Regions from separate parts of the Candidatus Palauibacter polyketidifaciens genome, predicted to be linked through region 1. Evidence: riboswitches for the same ligand, from Rfam matches in the RefSeq annotation. Region 1 holds a riboswitch; each other region holds the start of a gene.
The links. A riboswitch is a leader RNA that binds a small molecule or an ion and turns the genes downstream of it on or off. The one in region 1 is predicted to bind S-adenosylmethionine.

Region 1 (9,624 bases):
GACCGGGCCGGAGGTCCACGACTCGTAGCCGATGCGCGACACCCGCACGCGGTACGTGCCCGGAGGCGGCAGCGGCAGGCTGAACGCGCCGCTCGAGTTGGACAGCGTCTCCCACACGACAACGCCGTCGGGACCGTCGACGGACACGACCGCCCCGTCCACCGGCGCACCGTCGCCCTCCGACAGAAGGATCCCCGTCAGCCGCGCGCCGGGCTCCTGCGCGGTAACCATGGGCGCAAGCAGGGCCAACGCGAGGCTCGCGGCGAGGGCCGTGCGGACACCGGCGTAACGAATCATGCGGTCATCCGCCGGCGCGCCTGACCCGTAGTACCTGAACCGCGGGCACGTCGAACGCATCGCGCACCTCTGCCCACACCCGGTCTCCGCTCACGGCGAGCAGCCGGGCATCCTCGGGGGCCGCCACAGTCGACACCTCGCCCGCGCGACCCTCCCCGGAGATGACGATCCACTCGTTCGACCGACCGGACGGGTCGTGAATCTGAAACCACATGTCGCCGTTCGGGTCCATGATCACACCCTCGTCGATGATGCCCCGCCCGCGATTCTCGACCGGCGGGTAGTGGCCGGGCGCGTCGAGCGCCTCCATCACCGCGCCGACCGCCGCCGCGCGGCTGGGGAACGCGCCGAGTTCGACCACCCGCTCCACGGCCTCGAGATCTTCCGCCCACGCCCGGATCTCGCCGGCGTCGAGGGGGCGCGGCTCGTACGACACCTGAACGGTGTCCACGATACCTCGCAACACGTCGTGCCGCTCCGCGACGAAAAACGCTGGCGAGCCCGCTGGCGTCGGACGCCGGATGACCGCGACGCGCCGCCCGCCAGGCCCCACGGCGATCATATCGCTGTGAGAAAACGGATTGCGCAATCGCAGGCTGCCGTCTCCCGTTGGCACCGGGGCCGCGACGGATCGGTCCCGAAGCTCCAGAAGCGCAAGCGGAGCGCCTTCTGGAGCGCCCCCCCGCTCGACGCGAAATGCGAGCACCTCCGCCAGCGCGTCCGTCTCCGCCCACCTGAAGGCCATGATGCTGTGGTCCGCCAGCGCCGCGAACGGTCGCACGATCTCGCCACCCGCCGTTGCGGCATCCCATGTGGCCGGGCCAAAGTCCGCCAGACTCTCCCCGGTCGAAGCATCGTAGAGGTTGACGCGGCGCCGCGCATCCGCGACCCACAGCGTGTCGCGCCCCAGCAGCCCGAGACGCCACGGCGAAAGCAATTCGCCCGGCCCTTCGCCCCGCCGACCGATTCGCTGCCGGAACGCCCCGTCCGCGCCGAACGCCAACACGCCCTCCGTCCGGGCATCGAGCATGAACGTCGACCCGTCCGCGGCGTGAACCAACTGCTCAATGTACGTGAGGGGCACACTGTCGGGGACCGCCAGGCGGGAGACCGCGACGAGCGTGTCGCGACGTTCCTGGGCCGGGAGGCCCTCGGCTGCGGCGAAGACCGCCACAGCGGCAAGCACCGCTTTGATCATGATCCGATCTCCTATCCGTACTCTGAGCCACCGATGATCGGAAGAAGCCCCGGGCCTCGGTTTCCTCCGATCATCGGCAACGCCCGAGCGGCCTCAGATGACGATCGACTCCGTCCGGCGACGCATGTCCTCCGCCTCATCCGCACTGTAGGCTCTCGCTACGATGCGGTTCTTGCAGTCACGAACGTGTTGGAACGTCGACTGCGGTGTCCCGGGTGCGTCGGAGGTTACCGATGCGAATGTTCGCTCTCGCACGAGCGCGCCGTCCGCACCGACGGATGTGGACTGGGCGCGCGTGATGCGAGGATCACACCACAGGCGGCCCCACGAAACACAAAACGAAATGCCCCCCCATTCGCCGCTATAGCACGAGTCGTTGAGATACGGACCGTCAGATGTACACTCAGCCGTCAAGGAATCGCACGTCTCACACCACTGTGCTTGGACGGTGTCCGGCGTCAGAGCTGCGACGCCGAGGATGATCGCGCCGGCGATCATCCAGTTCGAGATCTTCTTCGTCAGCATGTTCCGCTCCTTCGTTTCGGGTTCAATCCCTGGCCCGGGGTGGCTGCCAAGTCCATTCGTAGGTGAGGATCTCGACGCGGTCCGTCCGGCGGACGGCCAGCAATTGCCGCCGGTACGGAGAGGTGTCGAGAATCCCGAATGGCACGTCGATGACCCGTCGGCGCCTGAACGCGCCCGATGAGTCGTAGAAGACGAGGTGACGCCGGTCCGAAGCGAGATCGGCGAGCACCTGGACGAAGCCGGAGTCGAGGGCGAACACGCCCGTGCCGATCCACGGGTCGCTCGCGTAGTAAGTTTCGTTGCCGGCGGGGATACGCCCCGCCGGTGTGCGGTCGCTGCCGTCCGCCGCGGCCGACCATGCGAACGGAAATTGGCGGGACGAGACGATGATGCCGTTTGGCCCGCTCGACACGGAGATGGCCACGCTGTCGGACCAGGCGATCGGCAGATCCACGCTCGACGCGGAGAAGGGTGTGCCGCCGTCCCTCACGAGCGAGACCCGCGTCGTCGGGATTCCGTCGGACCCGCCGCGGTCCGTCCCGCTGGCGGACACCCAGCCGGCCGCGTCACGAGCAGCGGGCAGGCTCGGGTCGGGGCCGGTCCAGGCGGTCGCGCGGCATTGGTCATCGGAGAAGCGGATGATCCGCGGCTCATCCGCCCCCGCCATGCCCCCGTCGATGATCTCGATGACGGGCGCTCCTCCCGCCGCCGGGGTGCTCACGAACGCCGCTCCGAGCGGCGCGCGGATCCTCTCGGGGCACACGGCGCGTGCCTCGGCGTGGCGCGTCGATGCGACCCAGACCGTATCGCCACTCCAGAACAGGCTGGCATCCCCTCGCGGAGACAGCGCGCCGCCGCGAACGAGGATGTGCCCGGGCATTACGTGCCTGCCGGATTCGGTTAGCACCAGGCGGCCCGCCTGTGCGGACACGCGCCCGTTCGCCGCGATCCACGCCGTGCAGCAGATGGCGATCAAGCCCTTGTATGATCTGGCCCGTGGTCGTCGCATGTCCCCGTGCGTCTGCTCTCCGCCGTCGCCTTACGATCCACGCCTGACCTGGATCGGTTCACACGAGGGAAAAAACCGAAAGCCACGTGAGGCTCTCGACAATGTCAAAACCGATGGTTGGGTGTATCAAAAGTGTTGGTTGGCCGCCTGCGACCGCCCGAGGAGCGCCGGATCGTCCCGCTCGTGCGATCCGTTCCGACGGGGCGCGGGACGCTTTCGAGCGCTGGACCCGGAAGCGGGACAGGACGCCGTATTAGTTGACATCCGATGGCCACTCCCGTAAAACTGCCCGCACGACAACTCATCGAGACCGGCTGAGGGACAGGCCCGTTGACGCCGGGGCAACCTGCGGGAAGTGGCATTCCCGCAAAGGTGCCAACTCCTGCGGTGGACTCGCTTCCACCGTGAAGATGAACCGCCCGCCGCCCTTCGGGGCGGTAGCCGCAGTCACAGGGTGTCGAATCTCCGGAGTCCGATGAGGTACACTCGAGACTCGGAGAGGTCACCATGACCCACCGCTCTGCCGCTCGCGTTGCCTCGTCCCCCGTCACACGCGCTGTGCGGGCGGGGCTTGGCGTCGACACCGCCCATCGGGCGGTCATGCCACCGATCCATCTCTCCACGAACTTCGTCTTCGACGCGCCGGGCGTATACGCGAAGTACGACTACACCCGCACAGCCAACCCGACGCGGGATCTCGCGGCCGAAACGATCGCCGAACTCGAGGGAGGGTGCGGTGCCGTGATCACGTCGTCAGGAATGTCGGCCATCGCCGTGTCGACGCGCCTGCTTTCAGCGGGCGATCTGCTCCTGGCGCCTCGCGACTGCTACGGAGGCAGCCACCGCCTCTTCTCCGCCGAGGCGAACCGTGGCGGGTATCGCGTCGAGTTCATCGACCCGTGGGAGTCCGCATCGCTCGAACTCGCGCGCCGACTCCGGCCCCGGATGATCTGGATCGAGACGCCCAGCAACCCACGCCTGCGGATCACCGACATCGCCGCGTGGGTGCGAGTGGCGCGCGACATCGGGGCGATCTGCGTGGCCGACAACACCTTCCTCTCGCCCGTCAACCAGCGCCCGTTGGAGTTCGGCGCCGATCTCGTCGTGCACTCGACGACGAAGTTCCTGAACGGCCACGGAGACGTGGTGGGCGGGGCGGTGGTCGCCGCGGATGAGGATCTGCTCGAAGAAATCGCCTGGTGGACCAACGTCATGGGTGTGTCGGGGGCTCCGTTCGACTCGTATCTGACGCTCAGGGGAATGCGGACCCTCCACGCGCGCAGCTGCATGCACGAGGCGAACGCGCTCCGCATCGTGGATCTGCTGGACCGCAGCGACGTCGTCACGCGCGTCTATCACCCGAGCCTGCCCGATCACCCGGGGCACGATATCGCGCGGCGGCAGCAGACGGGGTGGGGCAGCCTCGTTTCGTTCGAACTGCGCGGCGGACGGGCGGCGGTGGACGCCTTCGTGGACGTGCTCGAGTACTTCGCCCTGGCCGAGTCGCTGGGTGGCGTCGAGAGCCTGGTCGCGCACCCCTGGACGATGACGCACGCGTCGATGGATGAACCCGCCCGCCGGGCGGCGGGGATCGGCGAGGGACTGCTCCGGTTGTCCGTGGGGATCGAGGCCTGTGAGGACCTGGAGGCCGATCTGAAGCGGGCACTCTCGGCGGCTGAGCGTCCGCCAGCGCGTGCCGCGCGGGTGCCCGCGGCTCAACGTTGACCGGGTGCCGCGCGTTCTCTAAGGTGCCGCCGCCGCGGCCGCTCTCGGGCGGTCCGGCGCGCCGATCCGCGGGACGGAAGGGGAGCCATGGCAAACCAGGTCGATGCCGGACGATCCAGGCGCCGCATGCGCTTGCTGTCCGGAGTCCTGGTCGCCCTTTCGCTCGTCGTCGTCGGCCTCGCGGAGGGTACGCATTCACACGACGACGCGGCCGATTCCCCGGCGGCGTGTTCGATCTGCGAACTGGCGCACAAGGCGGACCCCGTGGTGTCCTCGGCGACGCCGACCGTCATCGAACCGCGTCTCGTGCCGGCTCCGGCGCTTCGGGGGCACCGGCTGAATGCCCGGGCCGCCCATCTCTCCCCCCACCGTAGCCGGGCTCCTCCGCTTCCCATCTCTCTGTAGCGAAAGTCTGTAGCGAAGCCGCACTGCCGGTCCGGAGACCGGCAGGAGACTTGTCGCCCGCGCCGGTGACGGCGCGGCCAACGCGAGAGATGGAGATCCATGCAGACCGCCGAATCGGGAGCGGGACAACCGCCCCTTCTCGAGGCCCGCGGGCTCAGCAAGCGCTATGGTGCCACGCAGGCCCTCGATTCACTCGACCTGGCCATCGAGCCGGGAGAGGTCTACTGCCTCCTCGGCCCCAACGGGGCGGGGAAGACCACGACGATCAACCTTTTCCTGGGCTTCGTGCCGCCCTCCGGAGGCCAGGCCCTGGTGTCCGGCATGGACGTGTCGACCCACGACCGCGAGACGAAGCGCCGGCTCGCCTACATCCCGGAACAGGTGATGCTGTACCGCAACCTCAGCGGGCTCGAGAACCTCGAGTACTTCGCCGCCCTGGGCGGGAAGGGGTCGCTGGGGCGGGAACGCCTCGCCGACATCCTCGTCGAAGCCGGCCTGGAGCGCGACGCGGTCGACCGGCGCGTGTCCGAGTACTCCAAGGGCATGCGGCAGAAGGTCGGGATCGCGATCGCGATGGCCAAGGAAGCCGACGCCCTTCTGCTCGACGAGCCGACCTCGGGTCTCGACCCCAAGGCCTCCAACGAGTTCTCGGCCCTGATCGAGCGGCTCAGGAATGACGGCGTCGCGGTGCTCATGGCGACGCACGACCTGTTTCGCGCCAAGGAGACCGGAACGCGTGTGGGCATCATGCGCTACGGAAGCCTCGTCACGGAGCTGGGCACGGACGAGATCGGCCACGCGGATCTCGAGCGCGTCTACCTGGAACACATGCACGACTAGCACGACTGGGAGGCGTAGATGATCAGGCACAGCATCCGTCATATCGTCCGCAAGGAATTCACAGATGTACTCCGGGACGGCCGTTTCCGGTGGTGCTCCGTCCTGGTGGGAACGCTGCTGCTCGTCTCCCTGGGCCACGGGTGGGTCCAGGCGCGGGAGGCGCAGCGGGAGCACGCGGCCGCACAGGCGACGGCCCGCGATCACTGGGAGTCACAGGGCGAGAAGAACCCCCACTCCGCGGCCCACTACGGCATCTATGCGTTCAAGCCGCGCCTCGCGCTGTCCTTCGTGGACGAGGGCGTGGACCCCTACACCGGAACATCGGTGTGGCTCGAGGCGCACCGGCAGAACGACTTCCTGCTGCGCCCCGCTCAGGACGCGACGTCGGCCCAGCGCGTCGGGGCGCTCACGGCGGCGCAGGTGCTGCAGCACCTCGTGCCCCTGCTCATCATCCTGCTGACGTTCGGCGCGCTCGCCGGCGAGCGTGAACGGGGCACGCTTCGTCAACTGCTCGCGACCGGGGTCGGGCGGCGCGATCTCGCACTGGGAAAGGCGCTGGGCATCGCAGGCGCGCTGGGGCTGCTCCTCGTGCCGGCGGCGGCCGTGGGGGCGGCGGCCCTCGTGGTCGGGAGTCCGGGTCCGGCGGCATCCCCGGTGGCCCGGGCCGCGGTCCTGGCCGTCGTATATCTGGTCTATTTCGCCGCCTTCGTGGCGCTTTCCCTGGCCGTCTCCGCCTGGGCCCGCTCGACGCGCACCGCGCTGGTGATCCTCCTGGGCGTGTGGGTGGTGAACGGGCTCGTGGCGCCGCGCGTGGCGGTGGACCTGTCGAAGTGGATGCACCCCACGCCCTCCGCCCTCGAGTTCGCTCAGACCGTGGAACGGGAGATGGCCACCGGCACGGAGGACATCATCCCTCCGGACCGGGCTGCGCTGGCCGAACGCCTCATGGCGCAGTACGGAGTCGAGCGGGTGGAGGATCTGCCGATCAACGACGTGGGTGCCTACCTCCAGGAGAGCGAGGAGTTCGGCAACCGGATCTTCGACCGCAACTACGGCGCACTCTGGGATACGTTCGAGCGCCAGGGCGTCGTCCACGAGCTGGTCGCGGTGGCGGCTCCTCTGCTTGCGGTGCGCGCGCTTTCCATGGGACTGGCCGGAACCGATGTCGAGCAGCACCGACACTTCGCGAGCGCCGCGGAGACGTACCGCCGGGACCTGATGCGGCGGATGAACGGCGACCTCACCGAGAACTCCCGCAGCGGCGATTTCTCCTACCAGGCCGGATCCGAACTCTGGGAGTCGACCCCGCCGCTGCGGTACGACGCTCCGACGCTGGGCTGGGTGCTGGGCAACCGGATCCTGTCGCTCGTCGTCCTCGGGGGATGGCTCGCGGGAACGATCCTGATCGCCGCGGCGCGCGTGCGGCGCGCGGAGGTGGCCTAGGATGACCGCGCGCACCGTCATCCGGAACGAGTGGCGCCTGCTCATGGCGGACCGACCGCTCCGGCTCGCGCTCGGGCTTTTCGCGCTCCTGCTGGTCTACGCGCTGGCCAACGGCGTGGTCTGGACGCGTTTTCAGGAGAGCACCGTGGAGGTCGCGCAGGCGGGAAACGTCGAGCGCGCCCTCGCGATCGAGCAGGAACTGACCGACATTGAGAACGGCGCGGAGCCGGCTTCCCCCTTCTCGGATCCGCGGCTCCCGAACGTGCTGGGCGGGCGCCGGGGCCGCCACACCGCGGTGCTGACGCCGGGGCCTCTGACGGCCCTGGCCGTCGGGCAGAGCGACCTGCTGCCGTACTACTACGACGTCAACATCTACACGAACGAGTCGTCGTTCCATCAGAACGGCGAGGTCGAGAGTCCCCTCAACCTGATGGTCGGGCGCTTCGATCTGGCCTTCGTCGTCGTGTACCTGCTGCCGCTGCTCGTACTGGCCCTGAGCTTCAACGTTCTCTCGGAGGAGCGCGAGCAGGGGACGCTGGCTCTGACCCTTTCGCAGCCGGTGTCGGCGCGGGGCGTCGTGGCGGCGAAGCTCGCCTTCCGCGCCCTCCTGGTCGTGGGCATGGTGCTCGCGGTCTCGCTGGCCGGGATCCTCGTCGCGGGCGACTTCGGCGCGCCCGGCCGGATCCTCCTCTGGTGCGCAGCGGTCGTCGCGTACGCGCTCTTCTGGTTCGTGCTCGCAGCGTGGGTGAACAGCCTTAGGCGGTCCTCCGCCTGGAACGCCACGGTGCTGGTGGGCGCGTGGCTGGTGCTGGTCGTCGTCCTCCCGGCCGGGATCAACATCGCGGCCGGACTCCTGCACCCGCTGCCGTCGCGCGTGCAGATGATCACCGCCCAGCGCGAGGCGTCGAACGATGCCGTGAACCGCCGCAGCGAACTCCTCGCCCGGTACCTGGAGGACCATCCCGAAATGGCCGAGGGCGTGGTGGCCGACGAACCCGGCCTGGGGGCGCTGGCGTGGGCCGCGACCGACGCCGTCAACCGTCGCCTGGAGGAGGTGACGGCCGAACACGATGCCAGCCGGGCGGAACAGATCGCGCTGGTGCGCCGCTACCGCTTCCTGTCGCCGGCGCTCATGGCCCAGGAGGTGCTCCTCGATGCGGCGGGGACGGGGGACGCGAGGTTTGCCGGCTTCCAGTCGCAGGTACGGGCCTTCGCCGAGCGGTGGCGGGACTTCTTCGTGCCCGCGATCGTCGCCGGCGAGCAGATGGACGCCGGCGCCTATTCCCGCGCACCGCAGTTCCGTCTCGCGGACGAGGCGTCCGGCGAGGTCACGCGCCGCGCCGCCGTTCCCCTCACGGTCTTGGGCGGACTCCTCATCCTGGTGGGTGCGGGCGCGGGGGTCGGGCTCGGACGGGTTCGAGGCGCGAGTTGAGGCTCGGCGGCCGCGTGCGGGGCGCAAACTGAACCCCCGCACCTACATGCGCCTGCTGACCGGGGTTTCGGTCGCGGTCTCGCTCCTCCTCGTAGCGGCCGCGGAGGGTACGCATACGCACGACGATGCCGGCGAGGAGCCGGCCCCCTGTTCGGTATGCGAACTGGTTCACAACGCCCGACCGGTGGTCGTCTCTGGGGCGCCGTGCGCCGCCGGGCCCGTTCCGGTGCGGATTCTCGCGCCTCCCGAGCACCGGCGGGACGCGGGCCCAGCTCATCTCGCCCTCCACCGCAGCCGCGCCCCGCCGCTCCCGTCCCTGTAGCCGAACAGCCGTTGCTGTAGCCGAACAGTCGTTCCACCGAACGCGGGCGAGACCGGTCGCGCCGATCTCGTACGCGTCCAACCGATACACGTAGACAGTCAGAGGTCACTCAACGTGAAGAATCGCATATTCGCCGCACTGTCGGCGCTTGTCCCTGCTTTCGTCGTCCTCGCCGCCGCACCGGTGGCGGCCCAGCAGACCGGGTCCATCACGGGCGTCGCGCGGTCGGTCGACGACGGCTCGCTCGTACCGTTCGTGCAGTTCCGCGTCGCCGGAACGGATCGCGTCGCGCTGAGCGACGCCGAGGGCCGTTTCGTCATCGCGTCCGTCCCGGCCGGGGCCCGGACGCTGGTCGTGGAAGGAGTGCACCGGGCCGACCCGGTGTCGGTGGACGTCCCTTCCGGCAGTGCAGTGGACGTGGCAGTCGC
Region 2 (9,624 bases), on a different contig from region 1:
CAGCGGCCGGTGGTGGGACGGAGGCCCACGACGCCGGTCGCCGACGCGGGGATGCGGATCGACCCCCCCGTGTCCGTGCCGAGGGCGATCCGGGCCGAACCTTCCCACAGACTCACCCCGGCGCCCGCCGACGACCCTCCCGGGGCCCGGTGATCGACCGGATCCCACGGGTTCACGGGCGTCCCCGTGTTGGGGTTCAGCCCGACTCCGCCGAAGGCGAACTCGACGGTGTGCGTCTTGCCCGTGAAGATGGCGCCCATCCCGCGCAGCGACGCCACGAGGAACCCTTCGGGCCAAGGGGGGAGCTCCCGCTTCGTGCCGGCGTACAGCGAGTATCCGTCGAGGGCATACAGATCCTTGACGGATACCGTGACGCCGGCGAGGGGGCCCGGATCGTGGCCGCGGCCGGCGGCGTCGTCGATGGCGTCGGCCTGCCGCCGCAGCGCCCCGGCGTCGAACGCGATGTACGCGTTCAGATCGCTGGCCTCGTGGCGACGGATCGCGGCGTCCGCCTCGCCGCGCGCCCCCCCGAGACCCCCTCGGACGTCCGCCGCGACGCGTCGAATGGGCGTGTGAGTCACTGGTGTCATGTCCCGAAAGTACCTCGGGTTATTCGATCCGGTACTTCATGCTGGCGCTCACCGCCCAGTATCCAAGCCGAGAAAAATCCAGCGTGGAGACGTAGGGTGTGACCCCGTCCGCGTGCACGGGCGCGTGGCTTCGAATCGTCGTCCACTGCGCGTCCACGCTGAAGTCGGGGGCCTGCACCCAGCGGCCCTTCAGGCCGATGGAGACCTGATCGGAGAGGGCGTAGTCCACGCCGGCCAGGAGCTGGAATCCCAGTCCGATCTCGGCGACGTCCGTCGACAGCTCGCTGACCGTTCCCGCCGCCGCGCGCTGCCAGTCGGGCGACGCGCCAGGCTCGGCGCGCGATCCGCCGAAGACCTCGAGGTAACCCTCCGCGATCGACTTGCGTGCGAAGCCGAGGTAGTAGCGGTAGGCGACCTGGGAGAGCCCCCCTCCCACCCCGAGGTAGGGCGTCAGGCGGCCCCCCGTCGGCAGCGACCAGGTGAGGTTGGCGAAGAACTGCCGACCCCGGAACTCGGAGATGTCCCCCCAGGGCGGGCGACCGGGACTCCATTCCGTCTCCTTACCGGTGATCGCGGCTCCCGCCTGCGTACCGAGCATCAGCAACGTGTTGTGGATGATCTGGTGCCGCTGCAGCGCCTCCAATTCGACACTGAGCGGCCCGAGCGAGTACCCGACGGCAACGCTGCCGGTGAGGCCCCACTCCGGGTCGTAGGAATACACACCGCCCAGGTCCGAGCCGGCGAGGCAGCCCGCGTCCCGGGGCGCGTCGGCCAGATTCGGGTACAGCAGCCGATCGCAACGGGTGGGGCTGTTGGGCCCGGACAGCGTCGACTCGGTAGCGGCTCCCTGCGCGAAGCCGACCCCCATGGACACGTAGAGCCCGCGCGACCCCTGCGCGGAAAGGGTCGAAGCCCCGGCGAGCATCGCCGCGGCGAGGAAGGTCCCGGCCGCGAAGATCCGCCGCCGGCTTGATCCTGAATATCGCATCATCGTTTCTGCTCTCATATGGAGTTTGTGGCTGCTTCCAGAGGGAGGCAGCGGAAATGGCCTACACTAAAGTTCCGCGAGCACCGCAGCGGCCCGATCAACCTCGTTTCCGGGCGTGCTGACGAGCGCGCCCGCCACGTGAGGCCGGATCGCATCCAGCACCTCGCGGGCCACGGCGACACCCTCGCGCGCGGCCGCTTCGACGCCGTGCGCCTGTGCCCCCGCCATACGCTCCAGCACCTCCAGCGGTACATCCACGCCGGGCACCTCGTGCGCCAGAAACTCGGCGTTCTCCAGCGACAGAGGGGGCCACAGGCCCACGAGGAGCGGGACGCCGAAGCCCTCGATCTCGCGCGCGAAGGCGAGGAAGTTCTCCAGGTCGAAGATGGGTTGCGTGACGGCGAAGTCCGCGCCCGCCTCGGCCTTCCAGGCAAAGCGCCGGATCTCTTCCTCCGGGTCGACGGCGCCGGGGTTCACGGCAACGCCCTTCACGAACGAGGTCGGGGCCCCGATCGAACTCCCGCCCGGATCGAGGCCGAGGTTTAGCTGCCGGACGATGTTCGTGAGTCCGATGCTGTCGATGTCGTACACGCCGCCGGTGTCGTAGGGTCCGCCGCGCGGGGGATCGCCGGTGATGAGGAAGACGTTGCGGAGACCGGCCGCGGCGGCGCCCAGGAGGTCGCTCAGCATGCCGAGCATGTTGCGGTCGCGGCAACTGTAGTGCGGGACCGTCTCCATGCCGAGTTCGCGCTCGACGACGATCGCGGCGGGAAGCGAGGCGACGCGGCTCCGGTGGGCGGGGCCGTCGACGATGTGGACGGTGTGCACGCCGGCGTCGCGGAGCCGGGCGGCTCCCGCCACCAGTTCGCCCGGGTCCCACCCGTGCGGCGGCGTCAACTCCGCCGCCCCGACGAACTCGCCGCGCGCCAGGCGACGTCCGAGTGCCGAGCGGTCCGCGAGCGGAGGTGGCTCCGCCGCTTCGCGGCCCCCCGCGTCGCTCGGGGAGGAGACGGATACGCGAGCCGGCCCGGGGCCGTCGGTGCCGAGCAGCGTCGCCGTCAGTCGCGTGTGTTCGGGCGACGTGCCGCAGCACCCTCCCACGAAGCGGGCCCCCGTCTCCACCATGCGCCGTGCGTAGCGGGCCATGTATTCCGGACTCGCGAGGTAGATCTTCCGGTCCCCGATGTCGCGCGGCAGCCCCGCGTTGGGCGACGCGGACACCGGCCGCGATGTCGCCGCCACCATCCGCTCGACGCCCAACAACATCGAGGAGGGCCCGACCGAACAGTTGAGGCCGATGACGTCCGCCCCCGCCCCCTCCAGCGCCGCCGCCGCGGCTTCGATCGTGGCACCGTACTCCGTGTGGCCCGCGTCCCCGAAGGTCATCTGCGCGAAGACCGGCGCATCCCCCGCGACCCTCCGCACCGCCCGCACGGCCTGCAGCAGTTCGTCGAGATCGGAGAACGTCTCGAGCATGAAGCCGTCGACGCCGCCTTCCGCGAGCCCGGCGACCTGTCGTCCGAAGAGGTCGGCCGCCTCATCCACTGACGTGGGGCCCCAGGGTTCGATGCGGATGCCGAGCGGGCCGATCGCCCCGAGCACTTCGGCGCGCCCTCCGGCCGCCTGCCGGGCCAGGCGCGCGGCCCTCACGTTGATCTCGTGCACGGACGGCTCGAGGCCGAACGGTTCGAGTTTGACGGGGTTCGCCCCGAAGGTGTTCGTCTCGATGAGTTCCGCCCCGGCCCGCACGTAGTCGGCGTGGACGCCAAGTACGAGGTCGGGCTCCGAGAGGTTCAGTTCGTCGTAACACTGGTTCACGAAGACGCCGCTCTCGTAGAGCACCGTGCCCATCGCACCATCGATCAGGTGGACCCCGTCTCCCGCGATCCACTCCCTCAGCCGGCCGCTCATGCCGTCGCCTCCGGAACCGGATCCCGGTCGTACGCGAGGTTCGGCGAAAGGCGGCGCTCCGCCTCGGTGAGCGAGATTCCGCTGCGTGCGGCGTAGTCCTCCACCTGGTCGGCCCCGATGCGGCCGAGGCCGAAGTACCGGGCCTCCGGCCGCGCGAAGTACCACCCGGACACCGAGGCGGCGGGGTGCATGGCGTAGTTTTCCGTGAGGGCGATCCCGATTCGACGCTCCACCTCGAGAAGGTCGAAGAGGAGCGCCTTCTGCGAGTGGTCTGGACACGCCGGATAACCGGGGGCCGGACGGATCCCGACGTAGCGCTCCGCGATCCGCGCCTCGTTGTCGAGCCCTTCGTGCGGGGCGTATCCCCAGATTTCCTTCCGCACGATCTCGTGCAGACGCTCCGCCAGCGCCTCGGCCAGCCGGTCGGCGAGTGACTTCGCGAGGAGGCTCTGGTAATCGTCCGCCGCCGCCTCGAAGCGGGCGCAGAGGGCCTCCAGGCCGATCCCGGCCGTCACGGCGAAGGCGCCGCTCCAGTCGGTGGCGCCCGAGATCTCGGGCAGGACGAAATCGGCCAGGCTGACGTTCGCACCCGATGAGCGGTCCATCTGCTGCCGGAGGTGCGGAACCCGCAGCAACTCGCGGCGGCCGCCCTCCGGAGAGAAGAGGACGAGGTCGTCGCCCCGCGCGCTGGCCGGATACAGCCCCGCGACCGCCCGCGCCGTCAGGGACTCGTCGGCGACGATCCGGTCGAGCAGCCCGCGGGCATCATCGTACAGCGACCGCGCCGCCGCCCCTCGTTCGGGATGGTCGAGCAGCGTGGGGAAGCGTCCCTTCATCTCCCATGTCTGGAAGAAGGGGGTCCAGTCGATGTATTCGACCAGTTCCTCCAACGGGAACGGGTCGTACACGTGCACGCCGGGTTCCCGGGGGGACGGCACCGCCACGGCCGCGTCGACCGAAAGCCGGTTCGCGCGGGCCCGCTCGAGCGTGGCGAGCGGGCGCCTCCCCTCGCGGTACTCGGCCCGCACGCGCCGGTACTCGGCGCGGGTCCGCTCCACGAACTCCGCTCCGTCGCCGCCCAGGAGCTTGCCCACGACCCCGACGGCCCGCGAAGCGTCGAGCACGTGCACGGTCGCCCCCGAGTACCGTTCCTCGATCTTGACGGCGGTATGCTTCCGCGAGGTCGTCGCGCCTCCGATGAGGAGGGGCACCGCGAACGCCTCCCGTTCCATCTCGCTCGCCACCCGCACCATCTCGTCGAGCGACGGCGTGATCAGGCCGCTGAGCCCGATCGCGTCCGCGCCGTGGGCCCTCGCCTCCGCAAGAATGCGGTCCGGGGGGACCATGACGCCGAGATCCACGGTGTCGTAGCCGTTACACTGCAGCACGACGCCGACGATGTTCTTCCCGATGTCGTGGACGTCCCCCTTCACCGTCGCGAGGAGAATCGTCCCCTTCCCCTTCCGGGCCACCACTTGGGAACCGGAGTTGGCACCCGCCGCGGAGGTCGCCCGTGCCGCCTTCTCCGCCTCCAGGTGAGGGACGAGGAAGGCGACGGCCCGCTTCATCACGCGCGCCGACTTCACGACCTGGGGCAGGAACATGCGACCGCTCCCGAACAGGTCGCCGACGCGGTTCATCCCCGCCATGAGCGGCCCCTCGATGACCTCCAGCGCCTTGCCGTACAGGAGACGGGCCTCCTCGGCGTCCTCTTCGATGTGTTCGACGATCCCTTCCACGAGCGCGTGCTCGAGCCGCGTCTCGACGCCCTCCGAACGCCAGGCGTCGTCCACCCGCGTCTCGATCCCTTCGTCCCGGATCCGGCCCGCGAGATCCGTCAGCCGCTCGGTCGCGTCGGGCCGGCGGGCGAGGAGCACATCCTCCACCGCTTCGAGCAGTTCCGGGTCGATGTCGTCATAGAGCGGAAGCCGTCCCGCGTTCACGATCCCCATGTCGAGTCCGGCCGCGATCGCGTGGTACAGGAAGGCCGTGTGCATCGCCTCCCTCACGGCGTCGTTTCCCCGATAGGAGAAGGAGATGTTGCTGATTCCGCCGCTCGTCATCGCGCCGGGGAGTTCGTTCTTGATCCGGCGGACGGCCTCGATGAAGGCGACCCCGTACCCGTCGTGTTCCGCGATCCCCGTGCCCACGGCGAAGACGTTGGGATCGAAGATGATCTCCCCCGGACGGAACCCGGCGCCGAGCAGGAGGCGGTAGGCGCGGGCGCAGATCTCCAGCTTGCGGTCCACAGTGTCCGCCTGCCCCCGTTCGTCGAAGGCCATGACGATGACGCCGGCCCCGTAGCGGCGGATGAGGGCCGCCTGCTCGAGAAACGCCTCCTCCCCCTCCTTGAGCGAGATCGAGTTCACGACCGCCCTTCCCTGCGTACACTTCAGCCCCGCCTCGATGACCTCCCAGCGCGAGGAGTCGATGACCGTCGGGACGCGGGCGATGTCGGGTTCCGCCGCGATGAGGTTCAGGAAGCGCGTCATCGCGGCCTCGGAGTCCAGGAGACCCTCGTCCATGTTCACGTCGAGGAGTTGCGCGCCGTTCAGCACCTGGTCGCGCGCGACCTCGACTGCTTCGTCGAAGGCGTCCTCACGGATCAGCCGCGCGAAGCGGGCCGAACCCGTGACGTTGGTGCGCTCGCCGATGTTCACGAACAGCGTGTCGGGCCGGATCGCGAGCGGCTCGAGACCCGAGAAGCGGGGCAGCGGATCGATCAGGGGCACGGGTCGCGGCGGCACACCGTTCATGCGCTCCGCGATCGCCCGGATGTGTTCCAGCTCCGTCCCGCAGCAGCCGCCGACGAGGTTGAGGAGCCCGCGATCCGCGAAATTGCCCAGCAGGTCGGACATATGGGCCGGCGTATCGTCGTATCCGCCGAACTCGTTCGGCAGGCCCGCGTTGGGGTGGCAGCCCACGGGAACGTCGGCCACGGCGGAGAGTTCCGCGACGTAGGGCTCGAGTTCCTCGGCTCCGAGCGCGCAGTTGAGACCGACGAAGAGGGGGTCGGCGTGACGGATCGAGAGCCAGAACGCCTCGACCGTCTGCCCCGAGAGCGTGCGTCCCGACAGGTCCGTGATCGTCCCCGACACGGCGATGGGGATCTCTTCGCCAAGCTCCGCGCCGACTTCGAGGATGCCGCAGATCGCGGCCTTCGCGTTGAGCGTGTCGAACACCGTCTCGACGAGCAGCACGTCGGCGCCGCCTTCCAGCAGCCCCTCCGCCTGCAGGCGGTACGCGGCGGCCAGTTCATCGAAGGTGACGGCGCGGAAGGCGGGGTCCTCCACGTCCGGAGAGAGGGACGCCGTCCGGTTCGTCGGACCCAGGCACCCGAGTACGAAGCGGGGACGGGTCGGGTCCCTGCGCGTGAAGTCGTCGGCGGCCCGGCGTGCGAGCCGCGCGGCCGCCACGTTGACTTCGCGGATCAGGTGCTCGTTGCCGTGTTCGGGCGAGATGCCGTAGTCCGCCTGGGAGATGGCCTGGGCGTTGAACGTGTTCGTCGTGATGAGATCGGCCCCGGCCTCCAGGTAGCTGCGGTGGAGGGACGCGATGTCGTCGGGACGGGTGACGCACAGCACGTCGTGGTTCCCGAACAGCGGCTGCGGATGGCCCGCGAGCGGGCCCGCGCGATAGGCCGCCTCGTCGAGGCCCAGCCGCTGGATCATCGTTCCCGTGCCGCCATCCATCAGGAGGATGCGCCGGTCGAGCGCCTCCCGAATCTGTGCGACGCGTTTTCTTCGGCCTTCGGACACGACGTTCACCCCAAAAAAAAGCCCGGTCGCCAAAGAATCGCGCCCGGGGCGTGGCTCTTTAGCGATTGTTTTGCGTGGCTGCAATCCGCCTCAAATCACCACGTCCGGATTCCCCCGGCAGACGCCAAACTAGCGCTCTCGCGGCGCCGACGAAACTTGGATCGGACTCCATTAAACGATGTCGCGGGAAGATGTGTCTGGCCTTACATGCAAAACTGGCGTCTGGCGAGCCGCGCGGTGCTCCTCTCCGCGGCTCTCGCGATAAACGGGGTGGGGTGGGGGCTTCACGGGCAGCAGGAGGGGCTCTCACCGCCCGAAGGACCCGAAGCGACCGTCTTCAGGGGAGGCGTGTATCCGGCGGCCGTGGACGCGGTGCGCCGCGAGGGCGCGCTCTCGATCGACGGCCGACTCGACGACCCGGCGTGGCAACCGGCCCCCATCATCACGGACTTCGTCCAGGGCGTCCCGCTGGAGGGAGCGGATCCGTCGGAGCCCACCGAGGTCCGGGTCGTGTTCGACGACGGCGCGATCTACGTCGCCGCCCGCTTGTACGAGAGCGACCCAAGCGTGATCCGGGCGCGTCTCACCCGCCGGGATGAACGGGGTTCCTTCGATTCCTTCAAGCTCTCCCTCGATCCGAACCGGGACGGGCTGACCGGCTACGAGTTCGAGGTCAGCGCCGCCGGCGCCGAGACGGACCGGTACCTGTTCGGCGATACGCAGGAAGACGTGAACTGGGACGCGATCTGGGACTCCGCGGTGCAGGTCGACGACCGAGGGTGGACGGTGGAGATGCGGATCCCGCTCTCCCAGATCCGCTACGAAGCCCGCCCCGGCATGCAGACGTGGGGCATCAACTTCGAGCGGCGGCGTCTCGAGACGAACGAAACGGACTACTTCGCCCTGCAGTCGCGCACGGCCCGGGGGCGAGTCAGCCAGTTCGGCACGATCGACGGCCTGCAACTCCCCCGATCGAGCCGGAGGTTCGAGGTCCGGCCCTTCGCCGTGTCCCAGTACCACACCGCCCCCGCGACGCCCGGGAACCCGCTGTTCGACGGCACCGAGATGGAGCCGCGCGGGGGGCTCGACATGAGCATGGGGATCGGCTCCGCCTTCAGCCTCGATGCGACGGTTTATCCCGACTTCGGCCAGGTGGAGGTGGACCCCGAGGTCATCAACCTCACGGCGTTCGAGACGTTTTTCCCGGAGAAGCGCCCCTTCTTCGTACGCGACGCGCAGATCTTCACCTTCGCCGGCTCGCGCGGCGGCCGCTTCGGTGGCGGCAAGGCGCTCTTCTTCAGCCGGCGGATCGGACGGGAACCGCGGGGATCCGGACCTTACGAGGCGGACTTTCACGACGAGCCCCACGTGACGTCGATCCTGGGGGCGGCGAAGCTCACGGGCAGAACCCGGAGTGGTCTCTCCGTAGGCGCCCTGGCGGCGGTCACCGGACAGGAGATGGGGCAGGCGTTTTTTGCCGAGGATGATTCCCTCGGAAGGTTCGTGGCCGAGCCCCAGGCCGAGCACGCGGTCGTTCGGCTGCAGCAGGATTTCCGCGGGGGCGCGAGCAAGATCGGCGTGATCGGCACCGGGCTCAAGCGGGAGCTCCCGGGAGACGGATCGTTCGATTTCCTCCCCTCCGAGGCGTTCAGTTTCGGGGTCGATTTCGAACACCAGTGGGGCGGACGCCGCGGCCGCGACTATCGTCTGTGGGGGTTCTACTCGGGCAGTCTGGTCCAGGGATCGAGCGATGCGCTCCTCCGGCTGCAGCGCAATCCCACGCATTACTTCCAGCGCCCCGACGCGACCTACCTGGCGGTCGACTCCACCGCTACTTCCATGTTCGGGAGCGACTGGCGGGTACAGCTCGAGAAGGAGGGCGAGCACTGGACCTGGGGCACATGGGCGGGCCAGCAGACACCGGGCTTCGAGGTCAACGACTTCGGTTTCCTCACGACCGGCGAGCGGCTCGACGTGGGAGCCCGTATCGGATACCGGGAGATCAGGCCGGGCAACCTGTTCCGAAACTACAACATAAGCCTCTTCACCTACCACAACTTCCGTCACTCGCTGCTGGAGAAGGTGTGGGGTCCGGACCATTTCCGCCGGTCCTACGACACGGGCGCGGCGTGGATGAGCGGAAGGTTCACCTTCCTGAACAACTGGGCCTTCAACCTCAACCTCTCGTATTCGCCCGAGTCCCAGTCCGACACGCAGACCCGCGGCGGTCCGCTCATGACGGAACCCGCGGAGTTCAACGTGCGGGTGGACGCGAACACGGATCGGAGCCGGTCGTTCCACGTGTCGCCGCGTTTCTCGTACCGCGTGGCGGCGCAGGGCCGGGGGCACGACTTCAACACGGGCCTGAACATCTCCT
Region 3 (9,624 bases), on a different contig from region 1:
CCCGACGCGGGACGAGTACTGGCGCCGCTTCAGGGTCACTGATCAATACGGCGGTGTCACGGCGCCGGGGTTTCAGCAGGGCGGGTGGTACGATGCGTATGCGGGGTCGGCGCTCCGCAACCACGAGGGGATGACGGCGGGAGCCGCGACTTCCCGGGCCCGCGCGCAGAACCGGACGCTCATCGGCCCCTGGTCGCACGAAGTCCCGGAGACGAGGACGGTCGGGGATCTCGACTTCGGACCCGACGCCTGGGTGGACGTGCGGGAGGAGGAGCGGCGCTGGTTCGACTGGCAGCTTCGCGGCGTGGACGACGGGATCGGCGACGACCCGCCGCTGCGCTGGTTCACGACGGGCGCCGATCGGTGGCGCGAGGGCGCGGAATGGCCGCCGCCGGGGACGGAGGAGGTGCCCTGGTATCTGCGCAGCCACGGGCGCGCGAACCGGAGCGGCGACGCCTGGCTGGATCCGGAGCCGCCGGGGGACGAGCCGCCGGATCGCTTCGAGTACGATCCCCGCGACCCGGCGCCGTCGCTCGGGGGCAACCTCTCTTCCCGGCTGATCACGACCCACGCCGAGACGCCGATGCGGGGCGGCCCCGTCGAGCAGGCGCCGCTCGAGCGGCGGCCCGACGTGCTCGTCTACACCTCGCGGGCCCTGGAGAGCGATCTGGAGGTCACGGGGCCGGTCGAGGTCGTGCTCTACGCCGAGTCGTCGGCGCGCGACACGGACTTCGTGGCGCGGGTGACGGACGTCGATCCGGCCGGAGGATCGTTCGTCCTCACGGAGGGGATTCTGCGCGCGCGGTATCGTGGCGGGCTCGACCGAACGGAGCTTCTGGAGCCGAACGTAGCAACGGAGTTCCGCATCCAGCTCTATCCGATGAGCCACGTGTTCCGCGCTGGCCACCGGATCCGGCTTCAGATCACGAGCAGCTGCTTCCCCCGCTTCAGCCGCAACCTCAACACGGGAGAGGACGTGGGGACCGGCACGCGCATGCGGACGGCCCGCAACACGGTCCTGCACTCCGCCGCATATCCTTCATGCGTGCGGCTTCCCGTCGCGACGGCGCCATTCGGCTGAGCGTCGCCGCCGGGCTGGGCGTCGCCTCGCCGGCATCGTCATTTTGCCGGCATCGCCGCCTCCCCGGCGTCAGAGCGAGGCTCGAAGGGCTTCCTCGTAGTCGGGCGCGTGTAGCAGGAAGGCGTCGTGCCCGGCGTCCGAGTTCAGAATCCGCAGGTGCGAGGGCGCGCCGATCCGATTTGCGGTCTCCCGGAGCAGCCAGGGCGGCACCAGCGTGTCCTCCTCCCACCCGATGAGCCAGGCGGGGACGCCGAGTTCCTCCGGACGCAGGTCGCACAGATCGACCGAAGCCGACAGCGTCAGAAAGGTCTCCGCCGGGAACCGATCCGCAAACTCCCGTCCCCGTTCCTCCAGGTAGCGGCCAACGGCGTAGACCGGGGCGCCATCCTCCCACTCCCAGTCGTGCGGGAAGCGGGCGTCGAGCCCGGCCGCCGACTTGTAGGTCGTGAACGCCAGCGCCCTGGCGAGAGCCACGCCTTCGCTCCCCCGGCCGTGCCGGAGCGCGAACTCGACGATCCACCGTTGCACCGCGTGTATTCCGATGGCCTGCGGATGGCCGCGGTGCGCCGCGCCGATCAGAACGACGCCGCCAACACGGGCGGGATGGCGGACCCCCATCGCCAGCGCGACCATCCCCCCGTACGAGGCGCCCAGCATGCGGTGGGCCCGTTCGACGCCGAGGTGGCGCAGCACAACCGCCACGGCCTCCGCCTGATCGCCGGGCGTGATGTGAATCCGGTCCGGCGAAAGACCCTTCGAAGGGTCGGCGAACTCCGTCGACTCGAACGTCCCGGGAGACCCGAGGAAGTCGATCGCGAGCAGCCGCCAGCGGTTGGTATCGATGGCCAGATCCGGGCCCACCAGCTTCCGCCACCAGCCGGGCGCTGGATCCAGGACGTTCGCGCAGACGTGGCGGTCGGCGGAGATCCCCCCCATGGCGACGAGCAGCGGCGCGCCCTCGGGCCCGGCGAGCTCGTAGCGCACCCGGAAGCGAGCGTCGACCCCGGCCGCGAATTCCGGCCTCCACTCCGCCGGCATCGCGACGGCACCCCTCCGACCCTCCGGCAGCACGGCGTTCAATCGGCTTCTCCATGTTTTGCGCGACGCCAACTCCGGAGCAGCCGACCGACCCGTGCGGGTGCGACGCTCATCTCTCGGATCCCCGTTCAAGGGTCCGCAGGAGTTGGCACCGCTGGGCTGCGCGTGAACGCGCGTGCCCCGGTTGCCCCGGCTTCAAAGGGCCCGTCCCTCAGCCGGTCTCGATGAGTAGCGGCCGAACCTGGCGGCTTCGGCAGCGGAGGTCAACTTGACGCGCGGCCCACGACCCTGTAGCCTCTGCGCCCTCAACGCTCATCGAGACCGGTCGAGGGACAGGCCCGAAGACACCGGGGCAACCTGTGGAAGGTGGCTCTTCCACTGATGTGCCAACTCCTGCGACGGATGTGATCCGTTGGTAGATGAGTCGCCCGCCGCGCTTCGTTAGCACGGCAGCTGTCGTTTCCAGGGCGTCGCTTCTCCGGAGTCCGCTGAGTGTGAATCGAGACTCGGGGAGGCGTTTCATTGCGCGAAGTTCGCCGCGTTCACGTACTCAAATTCGGCTCATCCGTGCTGGCGCGTCCGGCCGCGTACCGGTCGGTGGCCGAGGAGATCCGGGCCGAAGTCGCCGGTGGCGCGAACGTCGTCGCGGTCGTGTCGGCCATGGGTGACACAACCGACGATCTGCTCGCCGCGGCGCGCGAAGTCGCTCCGTCGCTCCCGGACGATCTCATGGGGTCGCTTCTGGCGACGGGCGAAGAAGCGTCCGTCGCCCTGCTCCGCCTCGCGCTGGCGACGGCCGGCGTGCGCGCCGTGGGCATGTCGTTCTGGCACCTGCCCGTCCGCACGCAGGGTCCGCTGGGATCCGCCGATCCGGTGGCGGTGGATGCCCGCCGGATCGAGACGACCTTCGCGGCCCACGATGCGATCGTCCTTCCCGGGTTCGTGGGCGTCGACGAGACCGGGGTGACGTCGCTGCTGGGGAGGGGAGGATCCGATCTCACGGCCCTCTTCCTGGGCCACGCGCTCGGCGCGACAGAGGTTCGCCTCGTGAAGGATGTGGACGGGATCTTCCCGGCCGATCCGAAGCGGTTCCCCGACATCGCGCCGCTGCGCACGGCGACGTGGAGAGAGGCCCGGCGGACGGCCGGTGGCGTCGTCCAGGACCGGGCGCTGCGTTTCGCCGAAGACCACCGAATCCCGTTCCGCGTCGCGGCCCCCGGCGGCACCGGCACGTGGGTCGGCCGGCACGACCCGGCACATGACCGCAACAGCGGCCGGAAAGCGAGCGCCCGATGCGCATGACCCGTCGGTTGGACGAACGCCTGCCGGTCGCCGTCCTGGGCGCGACCGGGATCGTCGGACAGCGGCTGATCCGGATGCTGGACGGGCACCCCTCCCTCCGGCTCGCCTCCGTCGCGGCATCGGAGAGGCGCGCGGGCGAGAGGTACGGCAACGCCGTCCGTTGGAGCCTCGGCGGCGACCCGCCCCCGGAGGCGGCCGGACTGCCGCTCCGCGTCGTCACGGACCCACCGGAATGCCGGATCGTGCTGTCCGCGCTTCCGTCGGGGGTGGCGCGCGAACTCGAGCCGGCGCTCGCGGAGGCCGGGCACATCGTGAGCACGAACGCCTCGGTTCACCGGCTGAGGGCGGACGTGCCGCTGCTGGTGCCGGAGGTCAACCCGCAGGCGCTGGCCCTCACCGCCGAACAACCCTGGTCGGAAGGGGGAGGCCGGCTCGTCGCCAACCCGAACTGCGTGGTTGCGGGACTGGCGCTGGCCCTCGCCCCGCTGCACGACGCCTTCGGGATCGAGGCCGCCACGGTCGTCACCCTCCAGGCGGTGACCGGCGGCGGCCTGACCGGAGTCGGTTCCGTCCAGATCGGGGGAAACGCCATCCCCTGGATCCCCGGCGAGGAAGAGAAGATCGAACCGGAACTCAACAAGATCCTGGGGTCGGAGATCGCCGTGGCGGTGAGCGTCAATCGAGTCGCGGTGCTTGACGGCCACACGGCGAACGTGTTCCTGAAGTTCGCGTCCCCGGCGAGTCCGGGAGCCGCGGCCCGGGCGCTGGCGGAGTTCCGGGCTCCGCCGTCGCTGCCGGCCCTGCCTTCGCTTCCCGAACGGCCGCTCATCGTGCGCTCGGAGCCGGACCGTCCGCAGCCGCGCCTGGACATCGGCGCGGCCGGCGGGATGGCGGCGAGCGTGGGCAGGATCCGCGCCGCGCCGCCGCACGACCTCGCAATGACCGTGGTCGCGCACAACGGCGTCCGGGGCGCGGCCGGCGCCTGTTTGGCCAACGCCGAATTCTGTCTCGCGGGCTGCGCGCGGGGCTGATCGACACGGAGTACAGCTCCGCGTTCGACGGCCGTCCCGCAGCGACGAAACGATCGGCCGGAGGCGCGGATATTCACCGCCCGAGAGATCGGGCCCCATTGGAGAGAAGACGGAGATCATGAGAGACGAGACCGTAGCAATCCACCTCGGATACGAATCCGAGCCCACGACGCACGCGGTCGCGGTGCCGCTGTACCAGACCGTGGCGTACGAGTTCGACGACGCGCAGCACGGCGCGGACCTCTTCAACCTCGAGGTCGAAGGCAACATCTATTCCCGCATCATGAACCCCACGCAGGCCGTCCTTGAGGAGCGACTCGCCCAGCTCGAACGCGGCCTGGCGACGCTTGCGCTCTCCTCCGGCAGCGCGGCCGTCAACTACTCGATCCTCAATCTCGCCGCCTCGGGCGACAACATCGTCTCGGTGCCCCAGTTGTACGGCGGCACCTACACGCTCTTCGCCCACATGCTCCCGCAGCTGGGGATCGAAGTGCGCTTCGCCGAGGGCGACGGCCCGGACGACCTGGCCAAGCTGATCGATGACCGTACGAAGGCGGTGTTCGTCGAGAGCATCGGAAACCCGGCGGGCAACATCGTGGACCTCGCGGCCGTCGCCGACGTGGCGCACGCCCACGGCGTCGCCACCATCGTCGACAACACGGTCGCCACGCCCGCGCTCCTCAAGCCGATCGAACACGGCTTCGACATCGTCGTGCACTCGCTGACGAAGTACATCGGCGGGCACGGCAACTCCCTCGGCGGCGCGATCGTCGATTCCGGGGAATTCCCGTGGACCGAGCACGCGAGCCGCTATCCGCAGTTCACGACGCCGGAGCCCAGCTACCACGGGGTCGTCTACACGGAGGCGCTCGGGCCGGCCGCCTACATCGGGCGGGCGCGCACGGTACCGCTGCGCAACACGGGGTCGGCGATCTCGCCCTTCAACGCGTTCCAGATCATCCAGGGGATCCAGACACTGAACCTCCGCATCGAGCGCCACTCCGAGAACGCGCTGGCGGTGGCGAAGCACTTGGAGGACCACCCGGTCGTGGAGTGGGTGAGCTACGCCGGACTGCCGGGCGATCCGTACCACGAGCTGGCCCTGAAGTACCTGGGCGGCCGGGCCTCGGGGATCCTGACCTTCGGGGTGAAGGGCGGCTTCGAGGCGGGCGTGAAGTTCTACGACGCGCTCGAGCTGTTCAAGCGGCTCGTGAACATCGGGGATGCCAAGTCGCTGGCGTGCCACCCGGCCTCCACGACGCACCGGCAGCTCACCGAGGAAGAGCAGATCAGCGTCGGCGTGCGTCCGGAGACCATCCGGCTCTCCGTAGGCATCGAGCACATCGATGACATCATCGAGGACCTCGACCGCGCGCTGGACGTGGCGGCGTCCGCCCGGCCGGTCGCCGCATGACCGACCCGAGCGGCCGCCGTTGACCGTCGGGCGGGGCGCCGGCTACGGTAGCGGACGCCTCGCCCGACCGCGGCAACCTCACCGCAGGAGCGTTTCCATCCCTTGAGCGCCCTGGATTGGCTGATCGTCCTCGGACTGAACGGTGCGATCATCGCCTACGGGCTGCGCCGCGCGCGCGGCACCTCCACGAGCGGCGAGTGGTTCCTGAGTTCGCGCGCGCTTCCGTGGTGGGCGGTCGGCCTGTCCCTGTTCGCGACGAACATGGACAACTCGGAGTTCGTGTCGGCCACGGGGACGATCGCGAGCGAGGGCCTGCATTTCCTCTCCGCGCACACGTTCGGCGGACTCGTCGGGGTGACGATCGCGACCTTCCTCATCGTCCCCGCCATCTACCGGGCCGGGCTGTACACCAACTCCGAGTACCTCGAGCACCGCTTCGGTCCGGGGACGCGGGTCCTCGGCGCGCTGATCCAGATCCAGTACCGGACCTCCGTGCTGGGACTCATGATCTGGTCCGTCCATCTCACGCTGGTCGGGGTCGGCGGCCTGAGGCCGGCACTGTCCTGGGCACTGATCGTGTCACTCGTCCTCCTGTCCGGGGTCTACACGGCCGTGGGCGGGTTGCGGGCCGTCGTTGCGACGGACGTGCTGCAGAGCGTGCTCGTGATGGCGGGAGGTCTCGCGGTGTGCATCGCCGTGTGGCAGGCCGTGGGCGGCTGGAACGCGATGGTCGCGCAACTGGAGAGCCTGGGGACGACGGCCGAGGGACTCGCGCCGGGGCTCGCCGCCGCGGACCTGGTCCATGTGAGCGCCTTTCGGGGACGGGACGGGACCACGTCGCCCGCCGTCATCTTCATCGCGTGGATCCTCATCTCCTCCGGCTGGTGGACGGTGAGCCACACCTCGACGCAGCGGATGATGGGCGCCCGCTCGCTGTGGGACATGAAGATGGCGGGGGTCCTGGGTGTCGGCGTGAGCCTCGTCATCCTGCTCTTCACGGGCATGCTCGGGCTCTTCGGGCGGGCGCAGTTCCCGGTTTTCGCCCGGCCCGACGAAATGTACCCCCACCTGATCTCCACCTACCTCGGGATCGGCGCCAAGGGGCTCGTCGTGGCCGGGGTCGTGAGCGCCGCGGTGAGCACGTTCGACTCGATGGGCTCTTCGATGTCGGCCGTCTTCACGCGTGATATCTATGCACGCTTCATCTCGCGGGACCGACACGACGCCCACTACCTCCGCGTGGGACGCATGGCGACGGTCGCGATCCTGGTGCTGGGGTTCGCCTACTTGCCGCTGATCCTGCGCGCGCCGACGATGCTCGCCGCCTTCCGCTCGGTCACATCGGTGTTCGTCACGCCGCTCCTCATCGTCTACCTGGTCGGCGCCGTCACGCGCACGAACCGGCGGGTGGGGATGGCCGGCCTGGCGACGGGGGGGCTGTACGGCGTCGTGGGTTTCGTGGACCGCGAGGTGATCGACGTGTCCTGGCTGCCATCCTGGCTGACCGGTCAGTGGGAGGCGTTCGTGTGGGCGGTCGCGTTCACGGCCGCCGGCTGCGCCTTTGCGGCGCTCCACCCCCGCTGGCGGGAGACGGTCGGTGTCGGGACGGCCGGTGTCGAGGCGGCTGCCGGCGACGCGTCGCCCCCGGGCGCCGACGACTGGCTGGCGAAGAGCTCCGGCGAGCTCGGCCCGATCCGCCTTCACCCCTTCAGCGAACGCGTGCCGCTGTTGGCCAGCCCCGCGCTCTACACGGGACTTCTCGCCGCGATCTCGGCCTGGCTCGTCTTCGGCGTGTTCTGGTAACCGCAGTCGCTGCGCGAGGCGTGACACTGGCGCGCCGCCCACCCGGGCCGCAGCCTTGGGCGACGCCGAAGTGAAGTCCTGGCAACCCGCAGAAGTTCGGACCCGCACGCTGGGAGACCCATGAATCATCCCGCAGCAGGCCGCGATCATCTGGAGTACTGGCGCCGCAACCTCCGCTATGTGGGGACGCTCCTCGCGATCTGGGCGCTGGCGTCCTACGGCGCCGGGATCGTGTTCGCCGATGCGCTCGACACGATCCGGATCCCGGGCACGGGCTTTCCGCTCGGGTTCTGGTTCGCGCAGCAGGGTGCGATCTACGTCTTCGTCGTCCTCATCTTCGTCTACGTCTTCCTCATGAACCGGCTCGACCGGGAGTTCGACGTCGACGAGCGTGACGACGTAGCCGGAGAGGAGGGCGCGGCATGACGGTTCTCCAGTGGACGGCGACGCTCGTCGGACTTTCGTTCGCGCTCTACATCGGGATCGCGATCTGGTCGCGGGCCCACTCCACGAGCGAGTTCTACGTGGCGGGCAAGGGGGTCCATCCCCTGGCCAACGGGATGGCGACGGCGGCGGACTGGATGTCGGCCGCTTCCTTCATCTCGATGGCCGGGATCATCTCCTTCCTGGGGTACGACGGCTCGGTCTACCTGATGGGGTGGACGGGCGGGTACGTGCTCCTGGCGCTGCTGCTCGCTCCGTATCTGCGGAAGTTCGGCGCGTTCACCGTCCCCGACTTCGTGGGCGAGCGCTACTACTCCCAGACGGCGCGGGTCGTGGCCGTCATCTGCGCGATCTTCGTCTCCTTCACCTACGTGGCGGGCCAGATGCGCGGCGTGGGGATCGTGTTCAGCCGCTTCCTCGAGATCGACATTACGCTGGGCGTCGCCATCGGGATGGGGATCGTCTTCTTCTACGCGGTGCTCGGGGGGATGAAGGGGATCACCTACACGCAGGTCGCACAGTACTGCGTGCTCATCTTCGCGTACATGGTGCCCGCGATCTTCCTGTCGATGCTCGTCACGGGGATCCCGATTCCGCAGATCGGGCTCGGGGCGGCGGATCAGGAGACGGGGACGTTCCTGCTCGACCGGCTGAACGGCCTGCACCAGGAGCTGGGCTTCACCGCCTACACGGACGGGACGAAATCGACGCTCGACGTGCTGGCGATCACGGCCGCGCTCATGGTGGGGACGGCGGGGCTGCCGCACGTCATCATCCGCTTCTACACGGTGCCGAAGGTGAGGGACGCACGGATCAGCGTGGGCTGGGCGCTCGTGTTCATCGCGCTCCTCTACACGGCGGCGCCGGCGGTGGCGGTGTTCGCGAGGACGAACCTGCTCAACACGGTGACGGACCAGCCGTACGCGGAGATGCCGGAGTGGTTCACGAAGTGGGAGACGACGGGGTTGATCTCGTACGAGGACCACAACGCGGACGGACTCATCCAGTACGTGGGACCGGAGGCGGTGGACGCGGCGGGCGCGCCCGTGCAGAACGAACTCACGATCGACCGCGACATCATGGTGCTCGCGAACCCGGAGATCGCGCGGCTGCCGAACTGGGTGGTGGGACTGGTCGCGGCGGGCGGGCTGGCCGCGGCGCTCTCGACGGCGGCCGGACTCCTGCTCGTACTCTCGGCGGCGATCAGCCACGACCTGCTCAAGCGCAACTGGCGGCCGGACATCAGCGAGCGGGGCGAACTCATCGCGGCGCGGTTGAGCGCCGGGTTCGCCGTCGTCGTGGCGGGTTACCTGGGGATGAATCCACCGGGCTTCGTAGCGGAGGTCGTCGCGTTCGCGTTCGGGCTCGCGGCGTCGTCGTTCTTCCCGGTCATCATCCTCGGCATCTTCTCGAAGCGGCTCAACCGGGAGGGGGCGATCGCGGGCATGCTGTGCGGAATCACGCTCACGGCCGCCTACATCGTCTACTTCAAGTTCGTGAACCCGGCGGCG

Region 2: it holds a riboswitch for S-adenosylmethionine, as region 1 does, so the genes downstream of both, metH (methionine synthase) here and metB (cystathionine gamma-synthase) in region 1, are expected to answer to the same signal.
Region 3: it holds a riboswitch for S-adenosylmethionine, as region 1 does, so the genes downstream of both, RN729_RS07910 (hypothetical protein) here and metB (cystathionine gamma-synthase) in region 1, are expected to answer to the same signal.

Annotation. Positions count from the first base shown of each region.
Region 1 covers NZ_CANPVO010000042.1:2,343-11,966, reverse strand. The annotation lists gene RN729_RS11665 (carboxypeptidase-like regulatory domain-containing protein) at 1-297, opposite strand, end outside; gene RN729_RS11660 (6-bladed beta-propeller) at 302-1,495, opposite strand; gene RN729_RS11655 (hypothetical protein) at 1,589-2,020, opposite strand; gene RN729_RS11650 (hypothetical protein) at 2,043-2,996, opposite strand; SAM riboswitch class I at 3,328-3,446, shown strand; gene metB (cystathionine gamma-synthase) at 3,537-4,754, shown strand; gene RN729_RS11640 (hypothetical protein) at 4,842-5,159, shown strand; gene RN729_RS11635 (ABC transporter ATP-binding protein) at 5,259-5,999, shown strand; gene RN729_RS11630 (ABC transporter permease subunit) at 6,018-7,442, shown strand; gene RN729_RS11625 (DUF3526 domain-containing protein) at 7,444-8,874, shown strand; gene RN729_RS11620 (TonB-dependent receptor) at 9,311-9,624, shown strand, end outside.
Region 2 covers NZ_CANPVO010000039.1:106,288-115,911, forward strand. The annotation lists gene RN729_RS10980 (amidase) at 1-590, opposite strand, end outside; gene RN729_RS10985 (outer membrane beta-barrel protein) at 610-1,581, opposite strand; gene RN729_RS10990 (bifunctional homocysteine S-methyltransferase/methylenetetrahydrofolate reductase) at 1,645-3,489, opposite strand; gene metH (methionine synthase) at 3,486-7,247, opposite strand; SAM riboswitch at 7,286-7,359, opposite strand; gene RN729_RS11000 (DUF5916 domain-containing protein) at 7,455-9,624, shown strand, end outside.
Region 3 covers NZ_CANPVO010000025.1:33,402-43,025, forward strand. The annotation lists gene RN729_RS07900 (CocE/NonD family hydrolase) at 1-1,081, shown strand, start outside; gene RN729_RS07905 (alpha/beta fold hydrolase) at 1,151-2,152, opposite strand; SAM riboswitch class I at 2,226-2,350, opposite strand; SAM riboswitch class I at 2,429-2,545, shown strand; gene RN729_RS07910 (hypothetical protein) at 2,642-3,421, shown strand; gene asd (aspartate-semialdehyde dehydrogenase) at 3,418-4,452, shown strand; gene RN729_RS07920 (O-acetylhomoserine aminocarboxypropyltransferase/cysteine synthase family protein) at 4,571-5,866, shown strand; gene RN729_RS07925 (hypothetical protein) at 5,969-7,669, shown strand; gene RN729_RS07930 (DUF4212 domain-containing protein) at 7,790-8,095, shown strand; gene RN729_RS07935 (sodium:solute symporter family protein) at 8,092-9,624, shown strand, end outside.